DNA from 2 places in the Stenotrophomonas sp. YJH_SMC_40 genome. Region 2 is predicted to be linked to the other one. Evidence: riboswitches for the same ligand, from Rfam matches in the RefSeq annotation. Region 2 holds a riboswitch; the other holds the start of a gene.
What was found. A riboswitch is a leader RNA that binds a small molecule or an ion and turns the genes downstream of it on or off. The one in region 2 is predicted to bind thiamine pyrophosphate.
Positions count from the first base shown of each region.

Region 1: it holds a riboswitch for thiamine pyrophosphate, as region 2 does, so the genes downstream of both, thiC (phosphomethylpyrimidine synthase ThiC) here and AC5P6X_RS13340 (TonB-dependent receptor) in region 2, are expected to answer to the same signal.

Region 1 covers NZ_JCAFRX010000002.1:521,447-528,611, forward strand. Annotated here, with positions in the region: gene AC5P6X_RS05350 (BCCT family transporter) at 424-2,001, opposite strand; TPP riboswitch at 2,222-2,322, shown strand; gene thiC (phosphomethylpyrimidine synthase ThiC) at 2,405-4,249, shown strand; gene AC5P6X_RS05360 (ion channel) at 4,388-5,059, shown strand; gene AC5P6X_RS05365 (winged helix-turn-helix domain-containing protein) at 5,329-7,165, shown strand, end outside.
Region 2 covers NZ_JCAFRX010000006.1:169,126-176,290, reverse strand. Annotated here, with positions in the region: gene AC5P6X_RS13340 (TonB-dependent receptor) at 1-2,189, opposite strand, end outside; TPP riboswitch at 2,260-2,355, opposite strand; gene AC5P6X_RS13335 (phosphotransferase enzyme family protein) at 2,479-3,603, opposite strand; gene AC5P6X_RS13330 (glycine zipper 2TM domain-containing protein) at 3,729-4,136, opposite strand; gene AC5P6X_RS13325 (peptidoglycan-binding protein) at 4,382-6,373, opposite strand; gene AC5P6X_RS13320 (hypothetical protein) at 6,486-7,165, opposite strand, start outside.

The DNA.
Region 1 (7,165 bases), on a different contig from region 2:
CGGCTGACACCCCCGCCCAGCCCACCCGCCCGGCCCCTGACAGTTTCCGTGGCCGCCACCGCAGGAAGAAAAAGAAGAAGATCAAAAGCAAAGGCAACAGCAACAGCCGCGCGCTGTGGGTTGGGGTCGGATCCGTTTTCCGAAGGAAAACGGATCCGACCCCTTCTTGTTTTCCGATACACCTCATCCACGCATAGCGTGGAAAACCAACCGTCACCGGGAAATTGTCGGAAGCGGGGAGGGGGCCGATGGCGGGACCGTCCACGGCATGGATGCCGTGGCCGAGCCTACAGGGACGTACTTGCGGCGTGTCCCGCCATCGGCCCCCTCCCCGCCAAACCAGCAGAAATCCAGAGCCGCTTTTGAAGTTGTTGTTGCCGTTGCTTGAAAAAAGCGGTGCAGCCGCAGGCTGCAAAACAACCCTCAATCCTGATCGTGCGCGCGCGCTGCCTCGGCCTGCGTCTCCTCCTGCGCCGCCATCTCGCGTGCGATCCACGCATCGATCATGTGCCGCTGGCGCTGCGCCTGCCGCCGCTCGCGCGTGTACTCCTGGTCCAGCACCCGGTACAGCGACACCATCACCAGCACCATCAGCAGCGCGAATGGCAATGCCGCGATCGTGATCATGCCCTGCAGCGCGTCCAGGCCTCCGGCCAGCAGCAACGCCGCTGCGATCAGTGCCACCGCAATGCCCCAGGCCAGCTTGCGCTTCAACGGTGGGTCGCCAGCCTCGTCGGTGGACATGCTGGCCAGCACCAGGACCGCCGAATCGGCCGAGGTCACGAAGAAGATCATCAGCAGCACCAGCGCGATGCACGACAGCAACAGCGGTAGCGGCATGCTGTTGAACAGTGTGAACAACACCGTCTCGTAGCCATTGCCAAGCGCCTGCACCAGATCGGCGTGGCCGAAGATCTGTGCCCACAACGCAGTGCCGCCGAACACCGCGAACCAGAAGAAGCCCAGCAGCGTCGGTGCGAGCACGACACCGATCACGAACTCGCGCACGCTGCGGCCGCGCGAGATGCGCGCAATGAACGATCCCACGAACGGCGCCCACGAGATCCACCAGGCCCAGTAGAAGATCGTCCAGTCCGCCACCCAGGTGCTGCCGGAGAACGGTGACATGCGCAGGCTCATCGTCACCAGCTGGTTGAGGTAGGAGCCCAGCGTGGTGGTGAACGTATCGAAGATGAAGCCGGTCGGCCCCAGCACCAGCAGGATGGCCGCCAGCAGGGCAGCCAACGCCAGGTTGAAGTTGGACAGCCACTTCACACCTCGCTCTACGCCACTGGCGGTGGAGGCCATGTACAGCACGAAGGCGACGGCAATGATGGTCATCTGCACGGCGACGGTAGCCTGCACGCTGAAGACGCGTTCGATACCGGCAGCAATCTGGATGGTGCCGAAGCCGAGCGTGGTGGCGACACCGATCGCAGTGGCAACTACGGCGGCGATGTTGACCACCCGACCGATCCAGCCGCGATGGTGGCGGCCGATGATCGGCTGCAGCATGTCGCTGACCAGGCCGCGTCCATTGCGGTTGAACTGGAACCAGGCCATCGCCAGGCCGATCAGTGCGTAGATCGCCCACGGGTGCAGGCCCCAGTGGAAGAACGCATAGCGCATCGATGCGCGCGCTGCATCCAGGCTTTGCGGCGCCAGGCCTTCCGGCGGCTTGCTGAAATGCGAGATGGGCTCGGCCGCACCCCAGAACACCAGGCCGATGCCCATGCCGGCGGCGAACAGCATCGACATCCAGCTGGCACGCGAGAACTCGGGTTCGGCGTCCTCGCCGCCGATGCGCAGGTTGCCGAAGCGGCCGAACGCCAGGTACATCAGGAACACCAGCGCCAGGAACACCACCAGCAGGTACAGCCAGCCGACACTGCGGATGACTTCTGCCAGCATCGACTGGACCACGGTGTTGAAGGGGCCGGGGGCGATACCGGCGAGCAGCACCAGCAGCAGAACCAGTGCGATGGAAACGCGAAACACCATGAAGGAGCTTCTCCGATCAAGGGCGATTGAGGGGAGCGAGCAGAGCTTGCGGCGAAGGGCCGGCGGCATGCAGCACGGACCGGGCAGGGGCCGCGAAGGCGGCGGGGAACGCATCGATCTCAGCAACGCGATGGCGTGCACGTTACTGAACGCGACGTCATGGTTCCGTTAACGAATGGCGATCTGATCCCGGAGGCGGGCGGTCTATGCTCTAATGCGCACCAAGAAGCGGGGGTACCGGGCCATGTGGCCACGGTTGAGACAGTCCCTTGGAACCTGATCCGGCTCATACCGGCGTAGGGAAGCTTTGCAATGCAGCCGTGCCCGGACTCCGCCCAAGGACCGTTCGTGTGCGGGTGCCGTGCGCCGCCGCTTCGTCCCTGACCTTCCTGGACGATGCCCGATGAACGCACAGCTCTCAGCCCTGCAGCAACAGGCCCAGCAACTCTCCGCATCCGTGACCCGGCCCATTCCCGGCTCGCGCAAGATCCACGTGCCCGGTTCACGCCCGGATCTGCAGGTGCCGATGCGCGAGATCGCGCTGACCCGTACGCCGACGCTGTTCGGTGGCGAAGAGAATGCGCCGGTGACCGTTTACGACACGTCGGGCCCGTACACCGACCCGGAGGTGCGCATCGATCTGTCCGCCGGTTTGCCGGCACTGCGTCGCGGCTGGGTGGAAGAGCGCGGTGATACCGAGCAGCTTGAAGGACTGAGTTCTTCGTTCGGTCGCGATCGCGAGCATGACCCGAAGCTTGACGCGGTGCGTTTCCCCGCGCGCAGCCTGCCACGCCGTGCACGTGCCGGTGCCAACGTCACCCAGATGCATTACGCGCGCCGCGGCATCATCACGCCGGAAATGGAATTCGTCGCCATCCGCGAGAACCAGCGCCTGGACGCGATCCGCGATGCCGGCCTGCTGCAGCAGCACCCGGGCGAGGCCTTCGGTGCGTCGATCCAGAGAGTCATCACCCCGGAGTTCGTGCGCGACGAAATCGCCCGTGGCCGTGCGGTGCTGCCCAACAACATCAACCACCCGGAAAGCGAGCCGATGATCATCGGCCGCAATTTCCTGACCAAGATCAACGCCAACATCGGCAACAGCGCGGTGTCTTCCGGCATCGCCGAGGAAGTGGAGAAGCTGGTGTGGGCGATCCGCTGGGGCGGTGACACGGTGATGGACCTGTCCACCGGCAAGCACATCCACGAGACGCGCGAATGGATCATCCGCAACTCGCCGGTGGCGATCGGTACCGTGCCGATCTACCAGGCCCTGGAGAAGGTTGACGGCCGCGCCGAGGCACTGACCTGGGAGATCTTCCGCGACACTCTGATCGAGCAGGCCGAGCAGGGCGTGGACTACTTCACCATCCACGCCGGCGTGCTGCTGCGCTACGTGCCGCTTACCGCCAAGCGTGTTACCGGCATCGTCAGCCGCGGCGGCTCGATCATGGCCAAGTGGTGCCTGGCGCACCACAAGGAGAACTTCGTCTACACGCATTTCGAAGACATCTGCGAAATCATGAAGGCCTACGACGTGACCTTCTCGCTGGGCGACGGCCTGCGCCCGGGTTGCATCGCTGATGCCAACGACGCGGCGCAGTTCGGCGAACTGGAAACGCTGGGTGAACTGACGAAGATCGCCTGGAAACACGATGTGCAGACCATGATCGAAGGCCCCGGCCACGTGCCGATGCAGCTGATCAAGGAAAACATGGACAAGCAGCTGCGCGAATGCGGCGAAGCGCCGTTCTACACGCTGGGCCCGCTGACGACCGACATCGCGCCGGGCTACGACCACATCACCAGTGCGATCGGCGCGGCGATGATCGGCTGGTTTGGCACGGCCATGCTCTGCTACGTGACGCCGAAGGAGCACCTGGGCCTGCCCAACCGCCAGGACGTGCGCGACGGCATCATGGCTTATCGCATTGCCGCGCACGCGGCCGACCTGGCCAAGGGGCATCCGGGCGCACAGGTACGCGACAACGCGCTGAGCAAGGCGCGCTTCGAGTTCCGCTGGCAGGACCAGTTCCACCTGGGCCTGGATCCGGAAAAGGCCAAGGAATTCCACGACGAGACACTGCCGAAGGACGCGCACAAGCTGGCCCACTTCTGCTCGATGTGCGGACCGCACTTCTGTTCGATGAAGATCACCCAGGACGTGCGCGACTACGCCGAGGCCGGCATGAAGGAGAAGTCGCAGGAGTTCCGTGCTGGCGGGGCCGAGGTCTACCGCCAGGGGTGACGGGTAACGGGTAGTGCCGGCCGCTGGCCAGCATTCCGTCGTGCACGGACCGGGGAGAGTGCTGGTCAATGGCCGGCACTACCGTTCATCACGCCGCGCCCGGCTATCCTCCGCGCATCGCCCAGGGGAAAGGACGCCATGCCCGTTGCCACGACCACCCGCTGGCTGGCCATCGCCCGCCGCCATCCTTCGGCCTGGCTCCTGGCCGCCCAGTTGATCGCGGTACTGCTGTATCCCGCCCTCGATGACACCGCCGCTGGCCGGGCGGCGCTGGGCATGTTCGGCATGGCGGTACTCGGCCTGGCGCTGTGGGTGGTCCAGCGCAGTCCATTGGGAACCTGGCTGGCATTGCTGCTGGCCATTCCATCGGTGGTGTTCTCGCTGGCTGGCGCGCTGCTGGACCGCAGCGCGCTGCTGACCACCGCGCAGCTGCTGGAAAGCCTGCTGTACTTCTATACGGCCGGGGCATTGATCGCCTACATGCTGCAGGACCATCGAGTAACACGCGACGAACTGTTCGCGGCCGGGGCAACCTTCACCCTGCTGGCCTGGGGGTTCGCCTTTGCATTCGCGGTGTGCCAACAGTGGTATCCAGGCAGTTTCCAGGGTGCGACGGCCGGCCCCGAGCGCAGTTGGATGGAGCTGCTTTATCTGAGCTTCAGCTTGTTGTCCGGAGTTGGATTGAGTGACGTCGTGCCGTTGCACCCGCAGGCACGGGCCCTGGTGATGCTCGAACAGTTCGCAGGCGTCATGTATATCGGCCTTGTGGTGTCGCGTCTGGTCGGATTGACCATGCTTCGGCGCATGTGAAAATGAACGCCAGATAAAAATTTCGCGCCCATAAGGGCGCGAATGGTGATGCAGATTATGTGAATGCGTCGGCGAGAGAGAGCCTGAGTGTCGACCCCGTCATAGGCGGGGTAACCGGCTTAGGCTAATATCCGGGGGCGTTATTGTTTTTGCGGTATGCGCCGATGCTTTGTGCGGAATCTGGCTTTTCGATGGCCCTGTCCAGGGACGGTGGGGACGGTATTGCTGGTGAGCCCTGCCCAGGTCCCGTCCCTACTGTATAGCGGAAAATGAACAGCAGCGAACTCACGCCCATTGACGCCGACCGCGTGCAGGTCGGCGACTGTGTCATTACCTTGTCCTCGCGTGAGGTCGAGGTTGAAGGCGCGCGCCGTCCGCGGCGGCTGACGCCGAAAGCGCTGGGCGTACTTCGCGTGTTGATGCGGCAGCCTGGGCGCGTGGTCACCCGTGAAGAGCTGTTTGCCGAGGTCTGGCCCGATACGTTGCCGACCAATGACGTGCTGACCCAGGCCGTCACCCAGCTGCGCAAGGCGTTCGCCAACGACGACGACAATGGCCAGGCCTACATCGAGACCATCGCCAAGAGCGGCTATCGGCTGCTGGTACCGGTGCAGGCGCTGGACGACTTCGAGCCGGTAGCGGAAGTGGATGCGGTGGCCGTTGCGGATGTGATGCCGTCGCCGGACGGTGCCGGCACGATTCCGGCGCTGGCCGTGCCGGCAGCGCCTTCACGCCGGCGTGGCTGGCGCCAGCTGCGCCGCCAGCTGTTGTGGGTGCTGGGCGTGATGATGCTGGCCGCGCTGCTGGTCATGGCCACATTGTTGCTGCGGCGCGGGCCGGAGCCGAGTTCACCGGTGGATGCAGCGGTCGAGAACGGCGTGCGGGTGATCGGCAGCCCGCAGCGTCCCTATCGCCTGATCACCGCCACCAGTGGTTTTGAAACCTATCCCACACTTTCGCCGGACGGCTCCCAGGTTGCCTACGAAGGCGCCAACGAGGATGGCGCCGGAGGTGGTGTGATCAAGGTGCAGACCTCGGGCAATGCGCCGGCCCGGCAGCTGGCGCTGCCGCCGAAGGGGGCCAGTGACCGTTTCCCGAGCTGGTCACCGGACGGGCGCGAGATCGCTTTTGCCCGCTTTGGAGCCGACGGCGGTTGCCAGGTGCTGATCGCCAGTGCCACTGGCGGCGGCGTGCGCCAGGCGACCCGTTGCGATGGAACCGAGCTGCTCAGCTTCGACTGGACACCGGATGGCCGCGGCCTGGTCTTTGGCAGCATGGTGGGCCGCTATGCCCATCGCGGCATCCGTGTGCTCGACCTGGCCAGCGGCCAGTGGCGGGCGTTGGACTACGCCGTCGATCAGGATGATTTTGACTACGCGCCACGCTACTCGCCCGACGGCAAGTGGCTGGTGTTCGTGCGCAATCCACAGATGGGCGACCTGTGGCGGATGCCGGCCGGAGGCGGTGAGCTGGAGCAGTTGACCAACGAATCCGCCGAACAGCGTGGCTGGGCCTGGCTGGGCGATGGGCGCAGCATCGTGTTCGGCCGGCGCGTGGACAGCGAGGTGCGGTTGTACTACCTGGACGTGGAGCGCCGCACCTTGCGTGATGCCGGCCTCGACGACGCACAGTGGCCTGCGGTGTCGCGCCACGGCGACGTGCTGGCCTTCGTTCACCGCCGTGCCCAGTTCGGCGTGTTCAAGGTGCCGATGGCCGGCGGCAGCGCCGAGCGGCTGTTCGCGTCCAGTGGGCGCGACGGGCAGCCGATGGCGGCGCCCGACGGTCGCCAGCTGGTCTTCACCTCCGATCGTTCCGGCAGTTTCGCGCTGTGGTGGGCGGACATGCAGCGGCCCGACTCACTGCGGCCGATCGAGGGCCTGCGTCCGGAGGGGCGGCAGGCGCCGGACTGGTCGGCCGACAGCCGCCAGCTGCTGGTGGTCGGGCGTGACGAGCATGGGCGTACCGTTGTCTACGAGATCGCCCCGCGCGACGAGCACCTGCAACCGCTGCCGGTTCCGGTGGATCAGCCGCTGCAGGCCCTGTACGGGGCAACCCCGGAGCAGCTGCTGGTAGTCGAGCGCGATGCAGAGCAACGCACCCGGTTGA
Region 2 (7,165 bases):
CACAGCGCGAACGTCACCGACAGGCGGGCCTGTCGCGGTGCGCCGGGGAACAGGTAGTAGTCACCGCCGCTGCTGCCGGTATCGCGCCAGTAGAAGCGGTTGAACACGTTGTCCACCGACAGGTTCCAGGTCACTGCGCGCTCGCGCAGGCGATGCTGGAAACGCAGGCCAGCGTCGAACACTGAATAGTCGGGTGCGCGCACGCCACCGTCGGCGCGCGCCACGTTGGCACCGGCATAGCGCCAGCCGCCGGTCACGTCCAGGCCTTGCACGAACGGCAGCGCATAGGCCAGGTGCACGCTGGCGCGCACCTTCGGCACGTTCACCAGCTGATGGCCTTCATACGCCGGCGTGCCGGTGTCGCGCGCGCGCGCCTGCAGCACGCTGGCGCTGGCCACGATCTGCAGCGCATCGGTCAGCTGGCCGTTGGCGGTCAGCTCCAGGCCGGTGTGGGTCTGCGTGCCTTCCTCGACGAAGGTGTAGCCGACGTCGCTGCTGTCCGGCCTGGCGTACTGGTACGGCTGCGAAATGCGGAACACGGCCGCGCCCAGGGTCAGCGCTTCGACCGGCACGTACTTCACGCCCACTTCCAGCTGCCGCGACTGCACGGACGGCAGGAAGGTGTCGGCGTTGCTGGTCCAGAACGGCGCTTCCTGGCCCAGCGAAATGCCGCGCACGTAGCTGGCATAGGCATTGAGCTGGTCGGTGGCCTTCCACACCACCGCAGTCTGCGGCAGGAAGCGCGACAGGCGGCTGTGCCGCTGCGGGGTGCCACGCTTGTCGTAGGCGCGCTCATCGAGGCGCACGAAGCGGCCACCGGCCAGCCACTGCCAGTCATCGCCGAAGCTCATCCGGTCCAGCGCGAAGAACGCGGTCTGGCGGCTGTCCAGGCGCCGTGCGGACGGTCCCGGCATCTTCGGCGACGGCGCGAATACCGGCACCGGTGCTTCGTGGATGTTGGTGGTGCCGACGTACTCGTTGACGCTCGGGCGCTTGTCCACGGTGCGCCGGAAGTAGTCGGCACCGACGGTCAGCTCATGGCCGACGCTGCCGGTCTCGAAGCGGCCACGCAGCTCCGCACGGGCCTGCTGGTTGCGGCGGGTGTCGTCCGGGCTGCGGTAGTCGTAGACGTCATAGTCGCCGTTGGGCGCGAAGTAGTTGCCTGGCACGCTGCCATCGGCGCACAGCACGGCGTAGTAGCAGCCGTAGGCGAAGGCGACGTTGTCATCGATCACCGAACGGCTGTGGCCGACCGAGATGCGCGACTGCCAGGCCTCGTTGAAGTCGTAGGTATGCAGCGCGGTGATGTTGGTGCTGGCGATATCCACCGGGCGCTGCCACGGCTGGTAACCCAGCAGGTGTTCGCGGTCGACGCCACGCGGCAGGTCGCGTGCGCCCAGCAGTTGGTAGCCGGACACCGAACGCTGCGAGCTGGTCTGGTAGTTGGCATCCACTTCCAGCTTGCCGCGTTCGCCAATCAGCCAGTCGGCGGCCAGCGAGTAGAAGTTGCGGCGACCGTCGGCGTGCTCGACATAGGAGTTGCTGGAATCCCATGCGGCATTCAGGCGCAGGCCGAAACGCGGGGTGATCCAGTGGCCGACATCGACGGCGACGTAGCGCGAGCCTTCCGAATCGGTACCGAGCGTGGCGGTGCGCACTTCGGCCGGGCGCTTGCCGATGTAGTTGATGATGCCGCCCGGCGCCATCACGCCTGCGGCCAGGCCGGCTTCACCCTTGAGGATCTCCACCGACTGCACGTTCTCCAGCGCCAGGCGCTGTTCGCCGGCGATGGACAGGCCGTTGAAGCGGTAGCCGGTGGCGGCGTCCAGGGCGAAGCCACGGATGGCGATGTTCTGGTAGTAACCCACCGGCGCATACGCATCACCCAGCGAGGCATCGTTGCTGGCCAGCTCGGACAGCGAACGCACCTGGCGACGGTCCAGGTAATCGCGCTCAAGCACGTTCACCGAGGCCGGCGTGTCCTTCCAGCTGCCGCCACCGAAGGCGTTCACGCATGAGGTATCGGCCTTCGGTTTGCCGGCCTGCACGCGTACCGCCGCCAGTTCGGTGGGCGAGCGCTCGGCGCCGGTGGCAGCCGCATCAGGGGACGCATCGGCCTCGCTGGCGTGCAGTGGCAGCGCAGCGCAGAGGGCGAGGGAGAGCAGGGTGGGGCGCAGGCAGCGGTTCATTCGGTTCGTCTTCGGACAACAAGGGAGACGAAGCGACGGCGCGCAGGTGCACCGGCCCATGATGGGGGTGTGGCTGCGGCTCAAAGCTCCCTACGCCGGTGCAAACCGGATCAGGTTCCAAGGGACTCTCTCAGCCTGGCAGATCCAGGCACCCCCGCTTCAGGTGACCATTTCACTACAAATGGTACGGATTTGCGAGCCGGCGTCCTTCAGGCTGCGGGGTCCAGGCTGCGGGGTCAGATCCCTTTCCGCAGGAAAGGGACCTGATCCCAATGGTGCGCCAACCGGGTCACGCCGCCGCGTGCAGCGCCTGCAGCAGTGCCTGTCCCGGCGCGCTGTGGAACCACGCCGGATGCCCCAGCATGAAGGGCTGCCACGCGACGTCGGCATTGGCGGTCGAGCCGGTGACGCCTTCGAAGTACTCCACTTCGGACAGTGCGAAGTCGAAATGGACCATCGGCAGCAGGTCGGCCAGCAGGTGCACGCGTGCCGCCGACAGCGGCAGCACCTGGCGGTAGCCGTCGAGCAGGGCCAGCGCGATATCGATGCGCACCGCCTCCATGCCGCGCTCCAGTTCCAGCCACGCCACCGCGTTGCGCTCGATCGCCGTGGCGAGGTCGAACAGCGCACTGGTGGGCGAGGCCAGGCCAAAATCCAGCACGGTACTGATCTGCCCATCGCGCCACAGCAGGTTGGAAACGTGCCAGTCGTTGTGCGCCCACAATCGTGGCTCATCGCGCAGGCGCTCGGCCAGGCCGGCATGCCACGGCAGCACGTCGCGCTGCAGCTGCGCTTCCCATGGAATGCGCGCGAGATAGCGGGCCAGCCCGGGACGCTCGTGCAGCTCTGCCTTGATGGCCGCGATCGGATCGTCGGCACGGATCAGATCGTCGCGCGCGACCAGCACATGGGTGCTGCGTTGGGGCGCGTGGTAGCTGGCGGCGGCCCGGTGCAGCTGCGCGAGTGTGCGCCCGGCTTCGCGGGCCTGCGCGACATCGGTCAGCAGCGACCACGACACGGCGTCGCGGTACAGGTCCTCGCCGACGCCGATCGCATGCAGCTCGAACGTCCATTCGCCATGTTCGGCCGCAGTGTGGCCATCGGCCGCTGGCAGCACCTGCACCACCGGTACGCCCGCTGCGGCGAGATGGGCGATGAAGTGGTGCTCTTCTTCCAGGCAGGCCGCACTGCGCACGCTGTGGTGATGGCGCTTGACGAACACCGCGCCGTTCGCGCCGTTGACGATGGCGGCAGCCGACAGCGGCCGCGGGCTGTGCCAGCGCGGTTCGCTGCCGATGTGCAGCTGCGGGTAGCGCTGGCGCAGCCACGCGATGTCCGCCGCGCTGATCGGTGGCCAGTCGGCAGCGACCTCGTCGTTGTTGAGGCCCTGCACGCGGTGGGAGGAAGAAGTCATGCCGCAGCCCCAGTGGGGAAAGTCACATCCAAGGCTGCGCATTCAACGCCATGCACGCGGCCAACGCAAACGGGCGGGTCATCGACCCGCCCGTCCGTGCATCGGCATGGAAGATGCCGCGCTGCTTACCAGCCGCGATGGCGACCGCGGTCGTGGTAGTAGCGGTTGTCGTAGTAGCGCTCGCGTTGCCAGCGACGGTCATCACCGCGGTCGTAGTAGCCGCTGCGGTAGTAGCCACGGTCGTAACGGCGATCGTAGCGGTCGTCGTAACGGCGATTGTCGTAGTAACGGCGGTCGCGGCGGTCGGAGGTGGTCAGGTTGCCGATCGCGCCGCCGGCCACGGCGCCGCCGACGGTGGCAGCGGGATCGCCGTTGGAGAGCAGGTTGCCGGCCACGCCACCGACCACGGCACCGACCAGGGTGCGCTTGTCCTTCCTCGACATCGCGCTGGCATCGCTGACCACGGCGACACCGGCCACCAGTGCCAGGGCCATCGCCAGACCACGGAAGCTGAGTGTGGAAGTACTGAGCATGTTCGTTCTCCTGTGAGGTGCATGCCACGCTGGGCAGGGAGGGCGCGGGCGCCCCGGCTGCCGTGGAGACCACGCTGACGTTCCAACATTGCCGGAACATTGCCTGGTCCACCGTGCGGCTTGCGCATTCATCTAGCGGCAGGCGGCATGAAGCAAGGCTGAAAGCGGCCTCGGCCGCTCAGCTGGCAGAAAGGGAAAAGGCCACGCGGATGTGGCCCTCCCTTCTCTGCCAAGGCGTTGCGGGCTCAGACGCCCATCGCCTTCTGTGCCTGCCGGGCCTGCTCCTGCTGGGCGTCCTGCTGCTGGTGCAGCACGTTAGGCGCGCCCTGCACGGCACCGCTGCTGAGCGCGATGCTCTGCTCGCTGGCGGCTCGGGTCTCCACCGCCACGCGGCTGGCCGCCGGGTCACCGATCGTGCCCTGCACGGCAAACAGGCGTTCACCGTTCGGGCTGGGCACCACCGAGTCGATGCGCTGCAGGCCGGCGGCATGCGCCTCCTTGGTCAGGGCCGCGGCGGCGCTTTCCAGCGCGTGGCGATCCTTGAAGGTGCCGGCCGGCAACAGTTCCAGACCCTTGCTGGCCTGGATGAAGAGCGGATTGCGCGGGTGCCGTTCGTCGTTCAGCAGCGGGCGCTCGCGGGCTTCCTTGATGGCCTCCAGCGTCTTCGCCCCGACAATGCCGTCGACCACCAGGCCGTTGTCCTTCTGCAACTGGCGCACCGCCGCGTCGGTGTTGCGGCCGAAGCGGCCGTCCTCGACCAGCGGTTTGCCGTCGGCACCGACATAGCCGAGGTGGCCCAGCTGCTCCTGCACCTTGCGCACGCCTTCGCTGTGCGCGCCCTGCTTGTACAGTTCGGCGTGCGGGGTGGCAGCGGCCTTGTGCTCGGCGGCAGGCTTGCCCTGGGCCTGCTCGTGCGACGGGGTGCGGTTTTCCAGCAGGTCGCGCGCCTTGGACAGCGGATCGGAGGCGTACAGCTTCCAGTTCGGGTGCTCCTTCACCTGCTTGAGGTAGTCCTCCACCGGCATGGTGTGCACGCCCTTGCTGCCGGTGGACTGGCTGATCAGCAGCTTGTCGGTGGTGGGGTCGCGCACCACCATCACGATGTGGTCGATGCCGTTCCAGTGCTCATGGCGGGTCTTGGCCGTATCCAGGCCGATGATCATGCCTTCCTTCAGCGCACCGGGCTTGAGGATCGCGTCGCGGTCAAGCAGCACGCCGGACTGGTCGAATGCCTTGCGCACGATGCCGCCGGAACCCAGGTTGCCCAGGTCGATGCGATCGGCCTTGCTGAAGACCGCATGCCCGGCCTTCTGGTTGATCTCGTCCATGGTGCGGTTCTGCAGCGTGCCGACCCAGCCGGAGCAGTCGATGTAACCCTGCTCCACGTTCTTGCCGGTCTTGCCCGGTACGTACAGCGCGTGACCCGGAATGTTGATGGCGTACTTCACGTGGTCGTACTTCACGCCGGCCTCGTAGGCGGCCTGCAGTTCGATGCCCGGCTTCGGTGTGGCAGCCGCCGTTGCGGTTGCCGCCAGCGTGGCTGCACCCGCCGCCACGGCTGCGCTGGCCTGTGCAGGCGCGGCCGGGGCCTGGCCCTGGCCCTGCGCCACCGCCTGCGGTTCGATGTTCTTTTCCGGAATGCTGATCGCCGCGTACTTGTGGATGTAGTAGCTGGAGAACGTCCGCGCCAGGTCGCCATCGTTCATGCCGCGCATCTCGGCCAGGGTGTGGCCGGTCAGCGCCTTCGCGTCGGAACCGATCTGGTTCAGCACGTTGCGGCGCATGTTGATCTCTTCGCCGTGGCCGTTGCGGACCACGCCGAAGGTGCCGGTGGCAATCGCGGTCTGCACCGAGCCATAGCCGGCGCTGCCCTGCTGGTGGGCCAGGTACAGGTCCAGGCCGGTCGGCGTACTGCCTCCGGACAGGTACGGGTGGCCGGTGCGCTCGTTGCGGCGTGCCATCGAGTCCAGGTTGTCCTGGTACATCTTTGCGGCCGCTTCGGTGTTGCGGGTCGGGTCGAACTCGTGGCCGGTCAGGTGGTACTGGCGCGCGGAGCCGGGCACGAACTGGAACAGGCCCTTGGCGCCGGACGAGGTGTTGTGGGCGCGCTCGTTGAAGGTGCCGCCGGTCTCGATGTGCGCGAAGCGCATGAAGTCATCGACCGGAAGGCCTTTCTGCCGGGCGACCTGCTCGACGATGTCCAGGACTTCCTTTCTGCTGTAGTCATGCTGTGCCATGACGTTTTCCTCGGGGTTGATGGAGCGGCGCATGCCGCGAATCGCCAACCGGACTCATCCGTGAGTCAAGAACATGTCGGTCAACAGGAAACCCGCGCGTGGGCGGGTGCTATCAGGGCGCGATGTACTGCTGGGTCGCGCTGTCGAAGGTGTAGTGCACGGCGTCGCCGGCGCCCAGTGCACGGGTCTTGCCGGGGCCTTCGATGGTGGTGCCCTTGAAGGTCACGGTCAGTCGCGGCAGGCCGTTGCCGTCGGCAGCGAAGGCCAGTTCGCCATCGCTGTCGGTGCAGGGCATCACGTTGCCTTCGTCGCAGGCGGCGCTGTTGTCCTCGCCCGTACGCACCGAGCCGACATAGCGCCAGACCTTGCTGTCCACGTCGTCTTCGCTGCGCTTGGGGTTGAACAGCAGCAGTGCATAGCCGGTGCTGCTGATGCCGCGGTCGAAGCTGCTGGTCGGCACCGCCAGCAGCAGGCGACCGTCGGCGGTGCGATGTTCAAGCGGCTTGCGCCGGGTATCGACATCGTCGGCCTTGTCGTACGCGCCCAGCGCGCCGATGGTCCATTCCTGACCACGGAACTTCCATGGCTTCTTCGCGTCGGCGCCGGCCAGCACGAAAGTGGCCTCGGCGAGGTTGGCGCGATCATCCGGGCCGGCCGGCGTCTGCTCGCCCGGCTTGCCGTAGTGCTCGCGGGTATCCCAGGAGAAACCCGTGTAATACGTGGTGCCATCGAGGGTGAAGGTGTGGCCGAACCAGAAGGTCGCCACGCTGCCGTTCTGGACCTCGTAGGAGG